Regions from separate parts of the Streptomyces sparsogenes subsp. cuspidosporus genome, predicted to be linked through region 3. Evidence: riboswitches for the same ligand, from Rfam matches in the RefSeq annotation. Region 3 holds a riboswitch; each other region holds the start of a gene.
What was found. Region 3 has a riboswitch for S-adenosylmethionine ahead of ABFY07_RS32165 (aminotransferase class V-fold PLP-dependent enzyme). Riboswitches for the same ligand answer to the same signal wherever they lie in the genome.

Region 1 (7,532 bases), on a different contig from region 3:
GGTGGGCCTGTCTCGACGACGCGGCCGGCTCGCATGACGGCGACTTGGTCCGCGATCCGGCGTACGACGGCTAAATCGTGGGAGATGAAGAGGTACGCCACGCCCGTATCGGCCTGCAACTCGCCCAGCAGGTCCACGACTTGGGCCTGTACGGACACGTCGAGCGCGGAGACCGGCTCGTCGCACACCACCAGGTCGGGGGAGAGGGCGAGCGCGCGGGCGATGGCCACACGCTGGCGCTGCCCGCCGGACAGCTCCGCCGGGCGGCGCTCCAGCGTGGCGGCGGGAAGCGCCACCCGGTCGAGCAGTTCGCGGGCCCGGGTGAGTCGGGAGAAGCGGTCGCCGACCTTGAAGGCACGCAGCGGTTCGGTGATCACATCGCCTATGGAGAAGCGTGGGTCGAGCGAGGCGAACGGGTTCTGGTAGACGAGCTGGGCGCGGCGGCGCAGCTCTCTGGCCCGGGAGTCTCGGGCGGTGGTGACGTCGGTGCCGTCGAACAGGACGTGTCCGGCGGTCGCGTCGGCGAGACGGAGCACCAGGCGGGCGGTGGTGGACTTGCCCGAGCCCGATTCGCCGACCAGTGCCAGGGTCCGGCCGCGATGGAGGGTGAAGCTGACGTCGTCGACCGCGCGCAGTGTCCGGGGCCCGTCCCCGGCGCGGGGCAGCCTGAACTCCTTCACCAAGTGGCGTGCTTCGACCAGGGGCACCGTGTCCGTCATCGGCGCGGGGACGGCCGCGCGGGGACGGGGGGTGGTCAGGCTCGGGGCGCTGGCCAGCAGGTGCCGGGTGTACTCGTCCCGTGGGTCGGCCAGGATGTCACGGGTGGGGCCCGCCTCGACGACTTTGCCCTGCGACATGACCACCAGGCGCTGCGCGCGGTCGGCGGCGACCCCGAGGTCATGGGTCACCAGCAGGACCGCCGTGCCCGACTCCTCGGTGAGGCGCTGGAGATGGTCGAGGATGACCCGCTGCACGGTGACGTCGAGCGCGCTGGTCGGCTCGTCGGCGATGATCAGCTCGGGCTTCGCGGCGATGGCGATGGCGATCAGGGCGCGTTGCCGCATTCCGCCGGACAGTTCGTGCGGGTACTGCCGGGCCCGGACGGCCGCGTCGGGCAGCCCGGCCCGGTCCAGGACGGCGATCGCCTCGGCGGGGGCCGAGCGGCGGGTCGCCAGACCGTGGATGCGCAGGACTTCGGCGACCTGTTCGCCGATCCGCTTGACCGGGTTGAGCGAGACCGTCGGGTCCTGGGGGACCAGCCCGATCCGCGCCCCGCGTACGGTGCGCAGCTCCGCCTCCGACAGCATGGCCAGGTCGTGCCGGCCGAAGCGGACCGTGCCCGCGTCGATGCCGCCGTTCCCCGGCAGGAGCCGGGTGATCGCGTGCGCGGTCGTGCTCTTGCCGGAGCCGGACTCGCCGACCACCGCCGTCACCTGTCCTGGCCATACATCGAGGTCCACGCCCCGGACGGCCGGGACCGTGCCGCCCCTGGTGCGGTACGAAACCGACAGGCCGCGTATCTCCAGCAGGGGTTGTGGTGTGTGCGTCATGTTCTCGTCCGCTCCGGGTGGGGTCGTGGTGGTGCCGGTCATCGCTGCCGGGACCATTCGCCGTCCAGCGCCCGTGCGATGCGGTTGGTGGCCAGCACGGTCACGGCGATCGCCAGTCCGGGCAGTGCGGTCAGCCACCAGGCGTTGGCGAGGTAGTTGCGGCCGTCGGAGATCAACGTGCCCCATTCCGGGGCCGGCGGGGGCGCCCCGTAGCCGAGGAAGCTCAGCGCCGATACGGCCAGGATGGAGGAGCCGAAGTCGAGGGTGGCCAGGACGATTACCGGGCCCGCGGCATTGGGCAGCACATGTCGGCCCAGCACCGAGTACCAGCGGGCCCCGCACGAGCGCGACGCCTCGACGAACACCGCCTGACGCACCCGGAGCACCTCGGCGCGCGCCACTCGGGCGAACGCGGCGACACTGGCGATGCCGACCGCAACCGCCACCTTCACCGTCCCGTACCCGAGCGCGGTGACGAGGGCCAGGGACAGGAACAGCGCGGGGATGGACAGCAGTACGTCGACGAAGCGCATCAGCACGTCGTCCACCCAGCGGCCCACGAACCCGGCGACCATGCCGAGCAGAGCGCCGGCCACGAACGCGACCAGCATCGCGATCAGCGTGGCCTTCAGGGACAACTGGGCGCCGTGCACCACGCGGGAGAACACATCGCGTCCCAGCTCGTCGGTGCCGAACCAGTGGGTGCCGCTCGGGCCGCGGAAGTTCTGCGACGGCACCCCCTTCAGCGGATCCTGCGAGGTGAACAGGTCCGGCCAGAACGAGGCCAGCACCACCAGCACGAGGACGGCGACCGACAGCAGCAGACCGGGGCGGCGCAGCAGGAATCGCAAGCCCCGCCGTAGGCCGACGCGATGCCCCGGCCCGGGACCGGTCCCCGTGTCGACCGGCCGGGCGAGGCCTCGGCCGGCCTCGGCCGGGTCGGCCGGGTCGGCCGGGTTGTCGACGAGATTCTGGCTCATGCGATGCCCGCCCTTCTGCCCGAGGCCACTACGATCCGCGGGTCCAGCAGCGGATAGACCAGGTCGATGACCAGGTTCGTCGTCACGAAGATGAGCGCCCCGAACACCACCACCCCTTGGACCACCGGGATGTCCTGGGCCGTGACCGCCGCAGCAGTCACGCGGCCGAGGCCGTCACGGGAGAACACCGTCTCGACGACCACCGAACCGGCGATCAGCTGTCCTACCAGCAGACCCACGACGGTCAGCGCGGGCAGGGACGCGTTGCGCAGCGCGTGCCGCAGATGGACCCGCCACCGGCCGGCGCCCTTGGCCCGCGCGGTCTCCACATACGCCTGGTCCAGCGCGGTGAGCAGGCTCTTGGCGAGCACCTGGGCGATCTGCGCGCCGGTCGGGACCGCCAGTGTCAGGGCCGGCAGCGCCAGCCCCCGGAGGCCGTCGTTGCCGAACGCCGGAAACCAGTGCAGCCGGAAGGAGAACGCCTCGACGAGCAGCAGCCCTACCCAGAACGTCGGGACGGACCCCCCTAGCGGCGGCAGTGACAGCAGCAGCTGCCGCAGCCAGCGCCGAGAGGTGTACGTCGCCACCACCGCCAGACCGCCGCCGAGGATCACCGCGAGCAGCAGGGCCGCGCCGGTCAGCTGGAGGGTCTGCGGCAGCGCGTCGGCCAGCGTCGAGGCGACCGGCCGGCCGGTGGCGACCGAGTCGCCGAAGTCCCCGCGCACCGCCCGGCCGAGGTTCTCGGCGTACTGCACGAGCACCGGCTTGTCGAAGCCGTACTCGTGCCGCAGGGCGGCGATCTGCTGCGGATCGACCTGCCCCGAGTCCATTCCCGCACTGGCCATCGCCGTGACCGGGTCGCCCGGCAGATAGTCCAGCACCAGGAACGAGACCGTATGGGCCGCCCACAGCACCCCGGCCGCCTGGGCAAGCCGTTTGATCACATAACGGCGCACGGGGCTAGCCGATCCACGTGTCGTGCAGCTGGATCCGGCTGGAGGCGTCGAAGTTCAGGTCGTGCACCTTCTTCGAGACGCCCAGCTGGGTCTGGAGCTCCACCACCGGCGCGTAGTAGGCGTTCCGCACGATCAGCTGCTGTGCTTGGCCGGCCAGTTGCCCGCGTTTGGCCGGGTCGGTGGTCGCAGCCTGCGCGGACAGCGCCGCATCCAGGCCGCTCGCCGGCAGGCGGTAGAAGTTGGCCAGCTTGGTGGAGAACGAACTGCGCAGGATGTCCGGATCGGCACGGGTGACGTTCCCCCAAACCGCCTCGTAGTCGCCCGACTGGAGCGTCGGGGCGAACTGGGTGACCTGGCGTTGCTCGAGGGTCACGGTCACACCGACGGCCTTGAGCTGCTGCTGGATCAGCTCCAACGCGGGCTGATTGGTGGCCGCGTTGGGGAACCAGACGATGGTCAGGTTCAGCTTCTTGCCGTTCTTCGTGCGGATGCCGTCGCTTCCGGTATTCCAACCGGCCTTGTCCAGCAGGGACTTCGCCTTGGCCACGTCGAAGGCCAGGTCCGGGGCGAGGCTGGTGTAGTCGGGCGTGGTGTGTGCGAGGACGCTGGTCGCCGCCTGGGTGCCCGTGGGGAACACGGTGTCGGCGATCTGCTGCCGGTCGATGGCGGACAACAACGCCTGACGCACCCTCGCGTCCTTCAGTACCGGCCGCGAGTTGTTGAGCCCGAGACCGAACACGAGGCCGGGGTTGGCCCGTCGCCGGAGGGTGACCTGACCGCCCTTGAGCGCCGCCTCGTTGGCTCTGCCCACGCTGCTGATCGCGTCCACCTGGCCGGACTGGAGACCGCCGGCCCGCACTCCCGCTTCCGGTACGACCTTGAACACCAGCTTGTCCAGGTACGCCTCGCCCTTCTTGTTCCACAGCGAGGAACCCCACGCGTACCCGCCGCGCTTGGCCAGGGTGATCGACTGGTTCTGCACATACTGCTTCAGCACGAAGGGCCCGGATCCGATCACCCCGTCACTGCACTTCTGCTGCGGGGTCTTCTTCGCGCTCGCCGACGACTCGATGCCCAGCGAGTGCGTCGACGTGGCTTGCAGGAACTGGGCGTTGGGCTCCTTGAAGGTCACCTTGACGGTGAGCGGGTCGACCACGGTGGTGCTCTTGACGCCACTCAGATAGCCCTTGGGCAGGGTTCCCAGGGCGCCGAGCTTTGGCACCGCGTCGAAGTTGTCCTTGACCACCTGCGCGGTCAGCTTCGAACCGTCGCTGAAGGTGACACCCGACCTCAGATGGAAGGTGAACGTCGTTGTGTCGGAGCTGACGTCCCAGCTCTTCGCCAGCCACGGCACGATCTTGCCGGTTTTGGGGTCCTGGTCCGTCAGGGAGTCCACGATCTGGCGCACCGAGTAGATGGTGTCGTTGCTGCCAACCTGCTGCGGATCCACGCAGCCGGCGTCCGAACCCACCGCGAAGGTCAGGGTGCCGCCGGACTTCGCCCGGCCGCTGCTGGAGCCGGAGCTGTCGCCGCTCGACCCGCAGGCGGTCAGCAGCACACTGGTGGTCACAAGGGCGGCCAGCGGTGCCCACGGGGAGGATCTGAAATCCGGAAGTGCTGTCACGGGAGGGGTTCTCCTACTCGTGTCACCAGGCATGGGGTGCCGTATGAGGCACGGCCGTGCATGGGTGTGTGGCTCCGGCCGGCGCGACGCCGGTGGCGGGGGAGCGCTGTGCAGACAGGGATCAGGTGAAAACGGGGATCAGGACAAGAGGAGTGTGGAAACGGCCGGGGCCGGACTTCGACCGGCGGCGGGAAGGGCCGTCAGGCCTGACAGAGGCAGCTGGTCGAGCGCTTCAGGTCGATGTGGCGCCGGCGCGAGAGCCGGGAGAACACCATGGCCACGGCGAAGGAGGTACTGAGGTCACCACCGTGCCGCATACCGGTCCTCCACATCTCCGGCCCCGGCCACGGGGCCACGCGCTTGCGGGGGTTGTCGCTGATCCCGCCGGGCTTTCACCTGGAGCACCCCACCGCGGGGGAGGGTTGCCGGTCAGCGAGCCAGGGCTTGACGCTGACACTCAATGCCATTCGTGATCGTACGGAGCGGCCCTGTCGTACGTCAATGCCGGAATCGTACGCCCTGTCGAAGGCAGCGGAGTCTCGGCTGCCGGGACGCCTGGTGGACGATCGCCCCGCCGTGTGTTTTCATCCGGCCATGGAGACCGCAGGTCAGGCACGCACCGTGCTGCTCGACCCGTTCTGGGCGGGCCGCCGCGCCGAGCAGTTCGACCAGACCTGTCGCTGACCGCCCACTCCGTTCATCCCTTTCTCCGCTTGAGCACCGCTGAGGGGTCTCGCACATCCTCACTGCCCTCGCCGGCCGCCGCCTTGGCGAACACGTCGTACCACCACGACCGACCCACCGGTAAGAGCCGCATGGTCGTCAACAGCACCGCACCGACGGGAGTCTTCGCCGCGCTGCGGGTCCGGGACTACCGGATCCACTGGAGTGCGGGCCCGGTGTCCAACATCGGCAGCGCGATGCAGGGCGTCGCGCTGGACTGGTTCGTCCTCACGCTCACGCACAGCGGCACCGCGCTCGGCTGGGTGGTCGGCCTCGAATTCGCCCCGGTGCTGCTGTTCGGTCTGTGGGGCGGGGGCGTCGCGGACCGGTACGACCGGCGCACCCTGCTCCTGTGGACACAGTCGCTGTACGCGGCGCGGGCCCTGCTGCTGACCATCATGGCGTTCTCCGGCCACGCCCCGCTCTGGCTGCTGCATGTGCTGTCCTTCGCCCTTGCGGCGTGTTCACGGTGGAGAACCCCGCACGCCTGTCGTTCGCCACGGAACTGGTCGGCCGGGCGCGGCCGAAGACGGGGATCGCGGAGGTGCCCACATGCAGTCCGGGTACCGCGCGCCCGACGATCGCAGCGAGTTGGGGTGAGTCCGCGCCGAAGGTCTGGCCGAACCAAGCCGACCGCGGACCGGCGGCTGCGGCCTCCTGGGCCAGCCGCACGGTGGCGTCGAGCTGGTTCTGCGCGTCGGACGCGTTGAGCGCTACGCCAATAGTCATGCCAGCCAGAACGGGCGTCGGCCGAATTCGCATTCCGGTCCGTGTGTGACAGGTTCGTGTCGGCCATGTGTAGCAGGGCCGTATCTCCTCGCGGTAGCAGCGCGTCACGGAGCCACCGTGTCGACCCTCGACGCGGTCCAGCACGCGGATCGCTTCGCCGTCCATGTGCTGGGTGCCGAGAACGAGCAGATCGGCGAGCACTACCTGGTCATCGGCGAGGTCCCATCGGGCGGCGGCCCCGCCCGGAGCCCCGCCCTGGTCCACCACGACGGCGCCTTCGCCACAGCTGTACGCCTTGCCGCGCCGAACACGCGGTGAAAATCGGCCAGGACAGAGCACTTTCCCCAGTTTTCCTATCGATTTAGTAGGGAAATGTTGACGCCGGTCGCCGGGGCGAGTGAGCATGCTCTACATGTCCGTTACGCAGCAGCGCCTCGTCACCGTACGGCGGGTGGGCCGCACATACACGCCTGACGCGGAAGGGAGCTTTGGCGACACGTGCCGTTCCATGAGGCGGGTGCGAGCATGACGACGGTGGATGAGGCGATCGACGCGGGAACCGGACACGACCACTGGCTGCGCATAGCCCGGGAGATCGCGGACGACCTGGCCACGGACGCGGTCGACCGCGAGCAGGCCGGGAAAGCACCGTTCGACGAGGTTGCGCGGCTGCGCGAGGCAGGGCTGCTCACCTTGCCGGCACCGGCCGGACACGGCGCGGGAGGCGCGGGAGGCGCGGACTGGCGTACGGCCTACGCGGTCGTCCGGACGATCTCAGCGGCCGACGGCGCGATCGGCTACCTCCTCGGCTGCCACTACTTCCTGTCCTCCAGCGCCCGGTTCTTCGCCGGTCCCGCCCTCGCCACCCGCGTCGAGCACGAGTCCGCGGCGAGGCAGTGGTGGTGGGGAGGCGGTCTCGCTTCCTGTGAACCGACTCCCAGACTGACCCCCACCGCGCGCGGCTATGTGC
Region 2 (7,532 bases), on a different contig from region 3:
GGCCCCGCCGGGGCGGAGCGCGGCCTCATCTACGCCGGGCGGAGTCGGACGTGGGCCCTGCCCATGCGGGGTGCTGCCCCGCCCATGCCGGGCGTGGGCCCTGCCCATGCCGGGCGCGGCGCGTCCGACCCGTGCCCGGGGGCCACGTCGTCGTCAGTTCGCGCAGCTGCGCCAGGAACCATTGCGCGGGCGGCAGCGCGGTCGCGGTAGTCCGTGTGCGTGGGGAGCCGGGCCGGGCCCGGCGCGCCGCCTGCGGGGCCGGGCCAACACGCACCCGCCCCGGGCGGGGGCGGGCGCCCCGCGCCCGGGGGGCTACGTCGCCGTCGTCAGTTCGCGCAGCTGCGCGAGGAACCACTGCGCGGGCGGCAGCGCGGTCGCGGCGGCCGCGAGGCGTTTGGTGCGCTCGGCCCGTTCGCCGTCGGGCATGGAGAGGGCCTCGTGGAGGGCCCGGGCCGTCGCTTCGATGTCGTACGGGTTGACCACGAGCGCGTCGGCGCCCAGTTCCGCGTACGCGCCCGCTTCGCGGGAGAGCACCAGCGCGCAGCCGCGCTCGGAGACCACCGGGACCTCCTTGGCGACGAGGTTCATGCCGTCCCGGATGGGGTTGACGAGGGCCACGTCGGCGAGGCGGTAGGCCGCGAGCGACCGGGCGAAGTCGTCTTTGACGTGGAGGGCGACCGGCTGCCAGCCGTCCGTGCCGTACTCGGCGTTGATCTCGCCGGCGACCCGCCGCACCTGCTCCGTGTAGTCGCGGTAGACGGCCAGGTCCTGGCGGGAGGGGTAGGCGAAGGCGACGTGGACCACGCGCTCGCGCCACTCGGGGTGGGTTTCCAGGAGCCGTCGGTAGGCCAGCAGCCCGCGGACGATGTTCTTGGAGAGCTCGGTGCGGTCCACCCGGACGATGGACTTGCGGCCGGGGCCGATCTGCGCGCGCAGGGCGGTGAGCCGCTCGTCGACGTCCGCCGCGCGCGACCGCTGCCGCAGGAAGTCCGCGTCCGCGCCGAGGCCGTGGACGCCCAGCCGGGTCTCGCGCCCTTCGAAGCGCACGGACAGCCGGGCGCCGTCCCGCACCACCTCCGCGCCGAGCACGGCCGCGGCGCAGTCGGCGAAGGCGAGGGCCCAGCGCTCGGTGAGGAACGCGGCGCGGTCGCCGCCCAGGATGCCGCGCAGCACGCTCGCCGCCACGTCGTCCGGCAGCAGCCGGTAGTAGTCCGGCGGCGCCCAGGGGGTGTGGGAGAAGTGGCCGATCCGCAGGTCGGGGCGGCGCTCGCGGAGCATGGCGGGCACCAGCGCCAGGTGGTAGTCCTGGACCAGCACGGCGGCGCCCTCGGCGGCCTCCTGCGCGAGCGCGTCGGCGAAGGCCGCGTTGTACGCCTGGTAGGCGCCCCACTGGTCGCGGAACTCCGCGCCGAACGCCGGCTCCAGCGGGGTCTGGTAGAGCAGGTGGTGGACGAACCACAGCACCGAGTTCGCGATGCCGTTGTACGCGGCGTCGAAGACCTCGGGCGCGATGTCGAGCATCCGCACCCGCTGCCCGCCGGTGTCCCCGGGGTCCAGGTGCCCGGGCCCGGCCCGCCGGGCGGCCTCGCGGTCGCCGTCGCCCAGCGCCGCGCAGACCCATACCGCGTCGGTGTCCGGGCCTATGGCGCTGAGGCCGGAGACCAGCCCGCCGCCGCCGCGCTTGGCGTCGAGCGAACCGCCCTCCCGCAGGGTGTACGAGACCGGGCCGCGGTTGGACGCGACGAGGACCTGTGCACTGTGCTCGGAGGCCATGTCGCGAGCCTAGCCACCCGGCGCCGTGCGCAAACGTGCGTGCGGTTTCTTGCCCCCGTCGGCGGTCGGCCGACGGGCCGGGTGGGAGAGGGGCAGGGGGCCGCGCGCCCCGGCAGCAGGCGGTCGGCGCGCCACGTAGTAGGCGACAGGGCCGGGCGCGCCAGGCCTCAGGTGACGGGGCCCGCGCGCGTCAGGCCGCTCGTCGCTCCACGTACTCCGGGATCTCGATCATCGGCGGCCGCTCCTCCGTGTCCACCGCGCTCGTCCGGGCCACGAAACCGCTCTCCCCCCGGTCGAACTGGGTCAGCCGCGGCCGCACCAGGTGGCCGCGGGCCAGCCGCAGCTGGGCCGTACGGTAGATCGTGGCCGCCATGCGGCCGAGCGCCTGCGCGTCCTGGTGCCGGTGCTTGCGCACGCCGATGTCGACCTGGGCGAGCGCGTCGAGCCCGACCGTGTGCAGCGAGTCGATGAGCAGGGCGAGCTCCACCCCGTACCCGACCGGGAAGGGCAGCCGCTCCAGCAGGGAGCGGCGCGCCGCGTACTCGCCGCCGAGCGGCTGTACGAATCCGGCCAGCTGGGGCCAGTGCAGATTGAGCAGCGGCCGGGCGACGAGTTCGGTCACCCGGCCGCCCTGGGCCGCGGCCGCGCCGTGGGCGAGCGGGTCCTGTCCGCCGCCGAGCGGCCGGTCGTACATGCCCTTGACGAGGTGCACGTCCGACTCGGTCAGCAGCGGGCCGACGATCCCGGAGACGAAGCGCGCGTCGAACTCCCGCAGGTCGGCGTCGATGAAGCAGATGATGTCCCCGCTGGTGGCCAGGAGCGAGCGCCACAGCACCTCGCCCTTCCCCGGCAGCGCCGGCAGCTCGGGCAGCAGCGAGTCGCGGTGGACGACCCGCGCGCCGGCGGCCGCGGCGACCTCGGCGGTGTGGTCCGTGGATCCGGAGTCCAGCACCACCAGCTCGTCGACCAGGGGCGCGGCCTCGCTCATCAGTTCGCGGCGGATGGTGGCGGCGATCTCGCCGACGGTCGCCTCCTCGTCGAGGGCGGGCAGGACGACGCTCACGGTCCTGCCCGTGGCGCGCTTCGCGGCCAGCAGGAGGTCGAGCGGACGGTCGTCGGCCGACCAGGACCGCTCCTTCAGCCAGCGCTCCACCTCTTCCAGCACGTCCATGCCTCCCTGTTGTGCTCCTGCTGTGCCCGCGAGCACGGCGGACTGTGATCCATCTCGCGCTTCGGACGACTATCTCAACCATCCACGCCTTCGGTTACAGTCTTGAACAACGCACGTGACCGCCATATGTCGGGGGTCGAGTGCGACAAACGCGCCGGGCCAGGTCCGGCGCCATACCGCTCATCCAGAGGGGCAGAGGGAACGGCCCGTTGAAGCCCCGGCAACCCTCCAGCCGGTCCTGATTCTCATCGAAGCGGGGCCCCGGCTAGGGAAGGTGCCAATTCCGGCTCGCGACGAGATGCGTCGCGAGGAAGATGAGGAGAAAGGGCCTCGCCATCCATGGCTGTGCAAGCTGTCGAAAGCTCAACCACTTCTTCCGGTCCCGCCGACTCCGCCGCTGCCGCCGGATCCTCCGTCTCGCTGGGCCCCGCCGTCGCGCTGTCCTGTCGTGAGTGCGGGGAACGCTTCCCCCTCGGTCCCATTTTCGCCTGCGCGGAGTGTTTCGGACCGCTCGAAGTCGCGTATGACCTGCCGACCGGCGACCCGGAGGGGCTGCGCCGGCGGATCGAGGCCGGCCCGAACAACATCTGGCGCTACGCCCCGCTGCTGCCCGTCCCGGCGGACGTGGCCGACAAGCCCAATCTGAACCCCGGCTTCACCAAGCTGGTCAAGGCCGACAACCTCGCCCGAGAGCTGGGCGTGACCGGCGAGCTGCACATCAAGGACGACTCCGGGAACCCGACGCACTCCTTCAAGGACCGCGTCGTCGCCCAGGCCGTCGAGGCCGCCCGCGCCTTCGGCTTCACCACCCTCTCCTGCTCCTCCACCGGCAATCTCGCGGGCGCGGTCGGCGCCGCGGCCGCCCGCGCCGGGCTGCGCTCGTGCACCTTCATCCCGCACGACCTGGAGCAGGGCAAGGTCGTCATGGCCGCGGTCTACGGCGGCGACCTGGTCGCCATCGAGGGCACGTACGACGACGTCAACCGCTTCTGCAGCGAGCTGATCGGCGACCCGGCGGGCGAGGGCTGGGGCTTCGTCAACGTCAACCTGCGCCCGTACTACGCGGAGGGGTCCAAGACCCTCGCGTACGAGATCTGCGAACAGCTCGGCTGGCGGCTGCCGGACCAGCTCGTCATCCCGATCGCGTCCGGCTCGCAGCTCACGAAGATCGACAAGGGGCTGAAGGAGCTCATCGAGCTGGGCCTGGTCGAGGACAAGCCGTACAAGATCTTCGGTGCCCAGGCCGAGGGCTGCTCCCCGGTCTCCACCGCCTTCAAGGCCGGCCACGACGTGGTGCGCCCGCAGAAGCCGAACACCATCGCCAAGTCGCTGGCCATCGGCAACCCGGCGGACGGGCCGTATGTGCTGGACATCGCGCGCCGCACGGGCGGAGCGGTGGAGGACGTGAACGACGAGCAGGTCGTCGACGCGATCAAGCTGCTGGCCCGTACGGAGGGGATCTTCGCGGAGACCGCGGGCGGGGTGACCCTGGGCGTGACGAGGAAGCTGCTCGAGAACGGGGTGCTGGACCCCACCCTCACCACCGTCGTGCTCAACACGGGCGACGGCCTCAAGACGCTCGACGCGGTCGCCCCGACGAGCGGGCCCACGGCGGTGATCCGACCCAGCCTCGACGCGTTCCGCGACGCCGGTCTGGCTTGATTTCGTCCCTCGCTTCCCGCCGCACTTCCCACGAGAAGGTGAAACCCTCATGAGCGTCAATGTCCGGATCCCGACCATCCTCCGCACCTACACCGGCGGTCAGGCGGAGGTCAGCGCCGAGGGGGCGACCCTCGCCGAGGTCCTCTCCGACCTGGACCGCAACCACCAGGGCATCGCGGCCCGGGTGCTGGACGACACCGGCAAGCTGCGCCGCTTCGTGAACGTCTACGTCAACGACGATGACGTGCGCTTCGCCGACGGCCTGGAGACCGCGACGCCGGACGGCGCCGGGATCTCGATCATCCCGGCGGTCGCGGGCGGCTGCTGATCCGGTCGTACGCCGCGTCCCACCCGGGAACCCCACCCCCGGCATAAACGGAATCGCCTCGTCCTGATAGAAACGGACGAGGCGATTCCGCGTGTTGAATCGCGATACAGTTGAAGCGATCCCCATCTGCTTCGGTCGGCTTCGGCGCCGACCGCATATGAGAACTCGTCAACTTGTGCGCTGAGTGCGCGTACGAATTGTCGGGTTGATCCCCTATGTCCGGCCCGGGTTGCCCCGAATTCACGGGAATTCGCCACTTATTACCGATCGACCCTCGCCAGAATTCTCGTCCGATTGACCTGTTGCAGAGGGCAGTGGGACAGATACATTCAGCGGCGGTCGACGCGTTCCGGCGCACACCCCCCTCGACTCGGGGGGTGAGGTCTGACCCGGGTCCGCGGAGTGCGGTCCTGCGCAAGGGCCAGCAATAGGGGAGTTAGGAATGGCTCAGGGCACCGTCAAGTGGTTCAACGCGGAGAAGGGGTACGGCTTCATCGCGGTCGACGGTGGTGCGGACGTGTTCGTCCACTACAGCGCGATCCAGATGGACGGGTACCGCACCCTCGAGGAAGGCCAGCGGGTCGAGTTCGAGATCTCGCAGGGCCAGAAGGGGCCGCAGGCGGACATGGTCCGCGTGGCTGTTGGCTGAAGCGCCGACGCGAGGCAGCTGACTGGACCGTTCAAAGGGCCCGTACCCTCCCGGGGGCACGGGCCCTTTGGCATGCGTCCGGATGATCACTTGAGGTCACCTTGCCCCAACCTGTCACCCACCCCCACGCTTGCACTCTCGGGGGTCGAGTGCTAATCATTGGCGTTAGCACTCTGAGAGTGAGAGTGACAGAAGGATCGGGTCGGTGAGGTCCGTCGGGCCGTGCGGGGCAAGGAACCGCGGGGCAGGCAGACCGTCCGTCGCGGGCGCCAGGCGCGGTCCGGAGCAATCCACCCCGTCTTGGGAGGACCACTTCACATGGCCAAGATCATCGCGTTCGACGAGGAGGCGCGGCGCGGCCTCGAGCGCGGGATGAACCAGCTCGCCGACGCCGTCAAGGTCACCCTCGGCCCCAAGGGTCGCAACGTCGTCCTCGAGAAGAAGTGGGGCGCCCCCACGATCACCAACGATGGTGTGTCCATCGCCAAGGAGATCGAGCTCGAGGACGCGTACGAGAAGATCGGCGCCGAGCTGGTCAAGGAGGTCGCGAAGAAGACGGACGACGTCGCCGGTGACGGCACGACGACCGCGACCGTCCTCGCCCAGGCGCTGGTCCGCGAGGGCCTGCGCAACGTCGCCGCCGGCGCCAACCCGATGGCCCTGAAGCGCGGCATCGAGAAGGCCGTCGAGGCCGTCTCCGCCCAGCTGCTCGAGCAGGCCAAGGACGTGGAGACCAAGGAGCAGATCGCCTCCACCGCCTCCATCTCCGCCGCCGACACCCAGATCGGCGAGCTCATCGCCGAGGCGATGGACAAGGTCGGCAAGGAAGGTGTCATCACCGTCGAGGAGTCGCAGACCTTCGGGCTCGAGCTCGAGCTCACCGAGGGCATGCGCTTCGACAAGGGCTACATCTCCCCGTACTTCGCCACCGACATGGAGCGTATGGAGGCGTCGCTCGACGACCCGTACATCCTGATCGTCAACTCGAAGATCAGCAGCGTGAAGGACCTCCTGCCGCTGCTGGAGAAGGTCATGCAGTCGGGCAAGCCGCTGCTGATCATCGCCGAGGACATCGAGGGCGAGGCCCTGGCGACCCTGGTCGTCAACAAGATCCGCGGCACCTTCAAGTCCGTCGCCGTCAAGGCCCCGGGCTTCGGTGACCGCCGCAAGGCCATGCTCGGCGACATCGCCATCCTCACCGGTGGCACCGTCATCTCCGAGGAGGTCGGCCTCAAGCTGGAGAACGCCGGCATCGACCTGCTCGGCCGCGCCCGCAAGGTCACCGTCACCAAGGACGAGACCACCATCGTGGACGGCGCCGGCGACACCGACCAGGTGCAGGGCCGCGTCAACCAGATCCGCGCCGAGATCGAGTCCTCGGACTCGGACTACGACCGCGAGAAGCTCCAGGAGCGCCTGGCCAAGCTGGCCGGCGGCGTGGCCGTCATCAAGGCCGGTGCCGCCACCGAGGTCGAGCTGAAGGAGCGCAAGCACCGCATCGAGGACGCGGTGCGCAACGCCAAGGCCGCCGTGGAGGAGGGCATCGTCGCCGGTGGTGGCGTGGCCCTGCTGCAGACCGTCTCGGTCTTCGAGAAGCTGGAGCTGGACGGCGACGAGGCCACCGGCGCCCAGGCCGTGCGCCTGGCGCTCGAGGCCCCGCTGAAGCAGATCGCGGTCAACGCCGGCCTCGAGGGCGGCGTCGTGGTGGAGAAGGTGCGCAACCTGACCCCGGGCCACGGCCTGAACGCCGCGACCGGCGAGTACGTCGACCTGATCGCCGAGGGCATCATCGACCCGGCCAAGGTCACGCGCTCCGCGCTGCAGAACGCCGCGTCGATCGCCGCGCTGTTCCTGACCACCGAGGCCGTCATCGCCGACAAGCCGGAGAAGGCCGCCGCGGCGGGCGCTCCGGGCGGCATGCCGGGCGGTGACATGGACTTCTGATCGAC
Region 3 (7,532 bases):
GGTCGATGCCCCCGGAGCGGTACTGGGCGGTGGCCATCGAACCCAGGCCGTTGCGGAGCTTGTTGAGCTCCTCCTGGCCGCGCGCCACCTTGTCCTGGAGCTCGCCGACCTGCTTCTCCAGCTTCTCCTTCTTCTCCTTGGCGCCGTTGTACTTCTCGGTCGCCTGCTCCGCCTGCTCGTAGAGCTTGTCGACCTGCTCCTTGACGTCCTTCTTGTCCGCCTTGGGCGCGGCCTGCGCGGCCTGGGACGAGAGGGCGACAGCCGCGGCGGCCGTCGCGGTGAAGACGGTTACCCGAGTGCGGCTCGGCTGCTTGGGTCGACGGTGGGACGCCACGAAGGCGAGCTCCTTCTTCCTCCAGCCGCCTACCGGGTGGGGGCAAACCCCGGCTCCGCGGAACGCAGGGCACGCGGACTCGGCGGTACCCCCGCTGTCATCCCGGATGGATGATCAACCGCGCGGAGGTTCGAGCCGACCTTAGTGACCTCGTCGTGATCCGTTCAAATCCCACAGACGAAAAAGTCGGTCTTCGGGCGCATCTTTTACAAACAACACACATACGGTAACGGTCGATTGACGCTCCGCAGACGTCAAACGCCGCTCGGCCCGCCCCTCGGCGACAGCTCAGGTGCGCGCGAGTCGCTTGAGCAACAGCGCGGAGGAGACCGGCCGTGCCCCCGCCTTGGCCACCCCGTCGGCCACCTCGCGGTCCGTCGAGACCACGACCACCGGCCGGCCCGGCGGTTCGGCCCGCACCAGCTGTCTGATCAGCTCGTCCGCGGTCACCCCCGGCTTGCTGAACAGCACCCGCACCCCGCGCGGCGGCGCCAGCAGCACCGGCGCGGCCAGCTCCGCCCCGTCGAACACGCAGGTCATCTCCGCGCCCGTCTGGGCCGCCAGCACCGCGAGCCCGCCCAGCAGCCGCAGCCGCTGCTTCTCCAGCGGCATGGTCGGATAGCCGGTCTTGGTGACGTTGTAGCCGTCCACGACCAGATGGGCCTGGGGCAGCGCCAGAAGCTGGTCCAGCAGCGCGGGGTCCATCTCCGACAGCGCCCTGGTCGCTATGTCCTTCGGCGTCATCTTGCCCGGCTCCACCGCGTCCACCGCGTCCGCCGGGCGCATCGACGCGGGCGGCAGCGCCAGTTCGCGGCGCAGCCCCTGCGCCGCGTCCAGCACCGTGTCCAGCAGCAGCCGCACCCGCATGTCCTCGACGCTGCGCCCCTCGCGCGCCGCCCGCCGGCTGGCCTCCAGCGCCGACTCCGTCTCCGCGAGCCGGGCCCGCAGCCGCCGCGCCTCGCCCTCCGCCGTGGCCTGCCGCACCGCGGCCGCGGACCGCACGGAGTCCAGCTCGGAGGCGGCCTTGCGCAGCGCCGCCTCGCCCCGCTTCACATCGCTGAGCGCGCTGCGCAGCTTCCGCTGCAGGGTGTCCGCCTCCTTGCGGGCCGCCTCCAGCTCGGCGCGGGACCGCTCGGCCTCCGCGCGCGCCGCGGCCCGGGCCTCGGCGAGCTCTTCCCGCAGCCGCCGCAGCTCCCGCTCCGCCTCCTCGCCGGCCCGCTCCGCGGAGGCCCGCTGCGCCTCCTCGCCCGCGGCCTCGACCAGCTTGACCCAGCCGGCCGGCCGCAGCACATAGGCCAGCGCCGCCACGTCCACCGGATCGGCGGCGGCCGGCGGCGAGCCGCCCTCGATGGCCTCGGCCAGCTCCGTCTGGGTCTCCCGCAGCCGCCCCGCGATCCGCTGCCGGAAGACCGGGTCGGACTCCACCGCGGCGGCCATCGCGTTGCCCGCGAACTTCGCCCGGCGGGTCGGAGTGAAGCGCGCGTACTGCCGCAGCTGGGCCGGCAGCTCGGTGACCGTCAGCCCGCCGAAGGCGTCCGCGACCAGGGCGACCACCCGGCGCCTGACCCCCTCCGGCAGGGGGCGGTCGAGCGCCTCGGCCACGCCTTCGGCGTCACTGGCCGACCCGGGGTCGCCCGTCCGCTCCACCACCTGTCACCGCTCCGTTTCTCAGCCGCTCGCGCTCGCGCCCGGACGGTCCACCAGCTCGATCTGGTCGACCGCGTTGCACCAGCGGCAGCGCACCGACTCAATGGTCTCACTGACCACCTCGCGCTCCTCGACCCTGGGCTCCCCGCCCAGCTCGAGATGGACGTAGTCGACGACCTTCATCGACCGCGTCACATCGAACCGGGTCAGATTGCCGCACAGGGTGCAGCGCCAGCGGGTCTCGGCTGTCGGCTGGGGCACGGCCATGGCGTCGTCGTCCTCGTCTTCATTCCACTCTTGCACTCGGTTGGCACTCGCGTGCTGTCACCCTACGGCCTCGGCCCCGCCCGGCGCCGGGGGCAGGCGCGCTCCCCGCCACGCCCCCGGGCGGCGGCGAGGCGCTCTGGGCAGGTTGTGCCCGGTACGCCATGATCTGCCCATGATCGAGACGTCGAAGGGACCCCGCCGCCCCCTGATGACGTACGCCCTCATCGCCGCCTGCTGCCTCGTCTTCGCCGTGGGGCCGGCCTCCGGTCTCAACCCCGGCTACGGCACCGGCGGGGATCTGCTGCGCGCCCAGACCGGCTACTTCGAGCGCTGGGGAGTGGTGCCCAGCGCGCTGTGGAGCGGCGCGCCCGCCGAGCCGCTGACCCCGCTGACCGCGCTGTTCGTCCACGGCAACTGGCTGCACCTGCTGGGCAACATGCTGTTCCTGTACGTCTTCGGGGCGATGGCGGAGGAGCGGATGGGGCGGCTCCAGTTCACCCTGTTCTACCTCGCCACCGGCTATCTGGCGCTGCTCGGCTACGCGGCGGCCCACGCCGACTCCACCCAGACCCTGGTCGGCGCCTCCGGGGCCATCTCCGGGGTCCTCGGCGCCTTTCTGTGGCTCTTCCCCCGGGCCCGGGTGACCAGCCTCTTCCCGTTTCTCTTCTTCCTGCCGCTCCGCTTCCCCGCCTGGGTGGTGCTGATCTTCTGGTTCGCGCTGCAGTGGCTGGCCGCCCACGGCGCCGACGACCGCCCCGGGGTCGCCTACCTCGCCCACCTGGTCGGGTTCAGCCTCGGGTTCCTCTACGCGTGGGTCCGCTTCGGGCGGACGACTAGAGTGAACAGGGCAGCCAGGCCCAGCGAGGGAGAAAGCCAGCCGTGATCACTTCGATCGTCCTCATCAAGACCAGCGTGGACCAGATCCCGGAGATCGCCGAGAAGATCGCCGCGCTCGACGGCGTGAGCGAGGTCTACTCGGTCACCGGGGCGCACGACCTGATCGCGATGGTGCGGGTGGCCCGGCACGACGACCTCGCGGACGTCATCCCGGGCCGGATCAGCAAGGTGCCGGGCGTGGCCTCCACCGAGACCCACATCGCCTTCCGCACCTACTCCCAGCACGACCTGGAGGCCGCCTTCGCGATCGGCCTCGACGGCTAGGCCGGGGCCCCGGGCCGGCCTCGATCCCGGAGTACAGGGGTCAGCCCCGGTCCGGGACGCAGCGCCCGTCCTCCGTGCGGTAGGTCCACTTCGCGCCGTCGCGGACCAGCTCCTTCACCGCGCCGATGAACCGCTCGACGTGCTCGTCGGGCGTGCCCGCGCCGAAGCTGACCCGGATCGCGTTCAGCGACCGCTCCCCCGGCGCGGCCTCCGGCGCCCCGCACTCGCCCTGGTCCCCGGGCTCCCCGCCCAGCAGGGTGCGCACCAGCGGATGCGCGCAGAACAGCCCGTCCCGCACCCCGATGCCGTACTCGGCGGAGAGCGCGGCCGCGAAGTGGGAGCTGTTCCAGCCCTCCACCACGAAGGAGATGACCCCCACCCTCGGGGCGTCGTCGCCGAACAGGGACAGCACCCGCACCTCGGGCACCTCCGCCAGGCCCTCGCGGACCCTCGCGATCAGCTCCCGCTCCCGCGCCACCAGGCCCTCGAACCCGGCCTCGGTCAGCGCCTTGCAGGCCGCGGCGATCGCGTACGCACCGATCACGTTCGGCGAGCCGGCCTCGTGCCGGGCCTCGGTGGTGTGCCACTCCACGTCCACCCCGCCGCCCCCCTCCCGGACGCGCACGGCGACCTTGCGGCTGGCGCCGCCGCCCGCCAGATACGGCCGGGCCTCGCGCAGCCAGTCCGCGCGCCCCGCCAGCACCCCGGCCCCGAAGGGCGCGTACAGCTTGTGCCCGGAGAACGCGACCCAGTCGATGTCCGAGGCGGCGATGTCCACCGGGTGGTGGGGGGCGAGCTGCGCCGCGTCCAGCACGATGCGGGCCCCGTGCGCGTGGGCCACCTCGGTCAGCTCCCGCACCGGCCACAGCTCGCCGGTCACATTCGACGCGCCGGTCACACACACCAGCGCCGGCCCGGCCGCCCCGCCCTCGGCCGGGCCCTCCGCCCGCCATGCGGACAGCGCTCGGTCCAGCGTCTCGACGGCCTCGCGCGGGGAGCGCGGCGCGCTCAGAAAGCCGACCTCGACACCCTCCCGCTGCTGCCACGGCAGCAGCGAGGCGTGGTGCTCGGTCTCGAACACGAACACCCGGGTGCCGTGCGGGAGGACGGCGGCGAGCAGGTTGAGCGAGTCGGTGGTGGAGCGGGTGAAGACCACCTGGTCGTCGGGGCGGCAGCCGAGGAAGGCGGCGACGTCCTTGCGGCTGTTCTCGAACAGGTCGGTGGACAGCTGCGAGAGGTAGCCGGCGCCCCGGTGGACGCTGCCGTAGTACGGGGCGTAGGCCGCGACGTCGTCCCAGACGCGCTGGAGGGCGGGGGCGCTGGCGGCGTAGTCCAGCGCGGCGTAGGTGACCTCGCCGCCGGTCACGAGCGGGACGAGGACGTCGCGGCCGAGGACGGGCAGCGGGGAGCGGGTCTCGGTGGCGGAGGCAGCGGTGATCGCGGACATGGCGAAGTCTCCCGGGAGGACGAAGAGGTGAATGCGTCACGCGTGCGCGCGGCGACCGCCGCCGGGCACGCGGAAGGATGCTCAACGCGCGGGCATTGACCGCACCGCGCCGGTTGAGGGGGGAAGAGGGGCCGTCGGCCCTAGCGCATTCGCTGCATCACGGAAGAACTCCCTCGACAACCAGGACCCCTGGGTTTCGCGAGGGGTCCGCGCTTGCCGCAGACCTCGCTGCCTGCGGCCTGGTCATCACCCGGGGCACCCCGCCACGGACGGAGGGTTGCCGGACAGCGGGCCGGGGCCGAAGTCGCTGTCGCTCGTGACCTGCGCAGGAGTATGCCACGCCGCGCCCCGCGCACGGGACCCCTGTCCGCCATACGGACGATGCGTACGCATGGCGGGCAGGGGCCGGGACCCGGGGCGCCTGAAACAACTAGGCGTTGGTGGCGAGGACCCAGCGGTCCAGGGAGGCGCGGGCCGCGCCGGAGTCGATGGACTCGGCGGCCTTCTCGATACCCGTGGCGATCCGCTCCGCGAGCGGCTTGCCGCCCGTCCCGCCCTCCAGGGCGACCAGGGCCGCCGCCGAGTTGAGCAGCACCGCGTCGCGGACCGGGCCGCGCTCCCCCGCCAGCAGCCGCCGCGCGACGTCCGCGTTGTACGAGGGGTCGGCGCCGCGCAGGGCCTCCACCGGGACCAGGTCGATGCCGACGTCCCGCGGGTCGAAGGTCTCCTGCCGCACGGTGCCGTCCTCGACCACCCACACCTGGGAGGTCGAGGTGACGGTCAGCTCGTCCAGGCCGTCGTCGCCGCGCATCACCAGCGCGCAGGAGCCGCGCTCGGCGAGCACACCGGCCATGATGGGCGCCATGCGGGCGTCCGCGACCCCGGTGGCCTGGGCGCGCACCCGGGCCGGGTTGGTGAGCGGGCCGAGGAAGTTGAAGATGGTGGCGATGCCGAGCTCGCTGCGCGCGGTCCCGACGTGGCGCAGTGCGGGGTGGAAGCGCATCGCGAAGCAGAAGGTGATGCCCGCTTCCTCGGCCACCTCGGCCACCCGCCCGGGGGTCAGGTCCAGGTTGACGCCGAGCTTGGCGAGGACGTCGGAGGAGCCGCTGGCGGAGGACGCGGCGCGGTTGCCGTGCTTGACCACCTTGGCGCCGGTGCCGGCCACCACGAGCGCCGACATGGTGGAGATGTTGACGGTCTTGGCGCGGTCCCCGCCGGTGCCCACGATGTCCACCGTCGGCCCGGGGACCTCGATCACGTTGGCGTGTTCGTACATGGTGCGCACCAGCCCGGACACCTCCGCCACGGTGGCGCCCTTGGCGCGCAGCGCCACCGCGAAGCCGGCGATCTGGGCGTCGCTGGCCTCGCCGCGCATGATGCGGTCCATGACCCAGGCGGTGTCGTCGGCGGCGAGGTCGTGGCCGAGCAGCAGGGAGTCGAGCACGTCCGGCCAGGTGCGGGCCGTCGCGCGGTTGTCGCCTCCGGCTGGGGTCACAACGTCCATGGTCCGCTCCTGGATCTCGGCTGGGCTGAGGGGGTCCGCGCGGTTCGACGGGGCGGCCCCGTGGCAAGCCTATCGGCGCGGCGGGGGGTGGCAGGTCCGTGCCCGGCTGCTGGACGGGCCGGGGCCCTGGGCCACGGCCCGCACCACGGCCCAGGGCCCCGGCCCGGACCGTGTGGTCCGGGCCGGGGCCCTGGTGTGTGGCGTAACAGCTGAGGTGTTCGCTGAGGGGATCAGTGGTGGCCGTGGCCGCTGGTGATCTCCTTGTACTCCTCGGTGGTCGGCTTGGGGATCACGTTGTCCCCGCCGTAGTAGCCCTTGGACAGCTTGGCCCGGAGCTTCTGCGAACGCTTTATCTTGCGGCGGACACCGTTCTCGTCGACCTCGGGGCCGATCTCGAGCGGCTTGGGCTGGTCATGCTGGGTGAGCTTGAACAGGTCCTCCTGCGAGAGCGGCTCGTGCACCTCGATGAACTCGCCGTGCGGCAGCCGCTTGATGATGCCGGTCTCGCGGCCGTGCAGCACCTTGTCCTTGTCACGCCGCTGCAGACCCAGGCAGATCCGCTTGGTGACGATGAAGGCCACCACCGGGCCGACGAAGAAGGCGATCCGGACGAACCAGGTGATCGAGTTGATCGACAGGTGGAAGTGGGTGGCCCACAGGTCGTTGCCACCACCGACCAGCATCACCAGGTAGACGGTCAGCCAGGCGACACCGAAGGCGGTCCGGGTCGGGGCGTTGCGCGGGCGGTCCAGGATGTGGTGCTCGCGCTTGTCGCCGGTGATCCAGGACTCGATGAACGGGTACAGACCGATCGCGAACAGCACCAGCGGGAAGAGCACGATCGGGATGAACACGCCCAGGACGAGCGTGTGACCCCACAGGTTGATCTCCCAGCCGGGCATCACACGGACCAGACCCTCGGCGAAGCCCATGTACCAGTCGGGCTGGGCGCCGGTGGACACCTGGTCGGGCCGGTAGGGGCCGATGGCCCAGATCGGGTTGATGGTGGCGATCGCGGAGAGCACCGCGATGACGCCGAAGACCAGGAAGAAGAACCCGCCCGCCTTGGCCATGTAGACCGGCAGCAGGGGCATGCCGACCACGTTCTTCTCGGTCTTGCCGGGCCCGGGGTACTGCGTGTGCTTGTGGTAGAAGACCAGGATCAGGTGCGC

Region 1: another riboswitch for S-adenosylmethionine. It lies ahead of ABFY07_RS02485 (putative leader peptide); the one in region 3 lies ahead of ABFY07_RS32165 (aminotransferase class V-fold PLP-dependent enzyme).
Region 2: another riboswitch for S-adenosylmethionine. It lies ahead of thrC (threonine synthase); the one in region 3 lies ahead of ABFY07_RS32165 (aminotransferase class V-fold PLP-dependent enzyme).

What each region holds. Positions count from the first base shown of each region.
Region 1 covers NZ_BAAASD010000001.1:583,447-590,978, forward strand. The annotation lists gene ABFY07_RS02465 (dipeptide ABC transporter ATP-binding protein) at 1-1,592, opposite strand, end outside; gene ABFY07_RS02470 (ABC transporter permease) at 1,589-2,530, opposite strand; gene ABFY07_RS02475 (ABC transporter permease) at 2,527-3,486, opposite strand; gene ABFY07_RS02480 (ABC transporter substrate-binding protein) at 3,491-5,110, opposite strand; gene ABFY07_RS02485 (putative leader peptide) at 5,311-5,442, opposite strand; SAM riboswitch class IV at 5,462-5,575, opposite strand; partial or broken gene ABFY07_RS43050 (MFS transporter) at 5,926-6,279, shown strand; partial or broken gene ABFY07_RS02490 (LLM class F420-dependent oxidoreductase) at 6,353-6,562, opposite strand; gene ABFY07_RS02495 (hypothetical protein) at 6,680-6,880, shown strand; gene ABFY07_RS02500 (acyl-CoA dehydrogenase family protein) at 7,088-7,532, shown strand, end outside.
Region 2 covers NZ_BAAASD010000035.1:46,334-53,865, forward strand. The annotation lists gene ABFY07_RS31200 (alpha,alpha-trehalose-phosphate synthase (UDP-forming)) at 313-1,773, opposite strand; gene ABFY07_RS31205 (glucosyl-3-phosphoglycerate synthase) at 1,964-2,938, opposite strand; SAM riboswitch class I at 3,122-3,265, shown strand; gene thrC (threonine synthase) at 3,284-4,606, shown strand; gene ABFY07_RS31215 (MoaD/ThiS family protein) at 4,656-4,934, shown strand; gene ABFY07_RS31220 (cold-shock protein) at 5,377-5,583, shown strand; gene groL (chaperonin GroEL) at 5,902-7,527, shown strand.
Region 3 covers NZ_BAAASD010000037.1:62,269-69,800, forward strand. The annotation lists gene ABFY07_RS32140 (C40 family peptidase) at 1-334, opposite strand, end outside; gene ABFY07_RS32145 (NYN domain-containing protein) at 623-1,984, opposite strand; gene ABFY07_RS32150 (hypothetical protein) at 2,003-2,248, opposite strand; gene ABFY07_RS32155 (rhomboid family intramembrane serine protease) at 2,421-3,131, shown strand; gene ABFY07_RS32160 (Lrp/AsnC ligand binding domain-containing protein) at 3,128-3,409, shown strand; gene ABFY07_RS32165 (aminotransferase class V-fold PLP-dependent enzyme) at 3,450-4,856, opposite strand; SAM riboswitch class IV at 5,061-5,178, opposite strand; gene trpD (anthranilate phosphoribosyltransferase) at 5,287-6,360, opposite strand; gene qcrB (cytochrome bc1 complex cytochrome b subunit) at 6,591-7,532, opposite strand, start outside.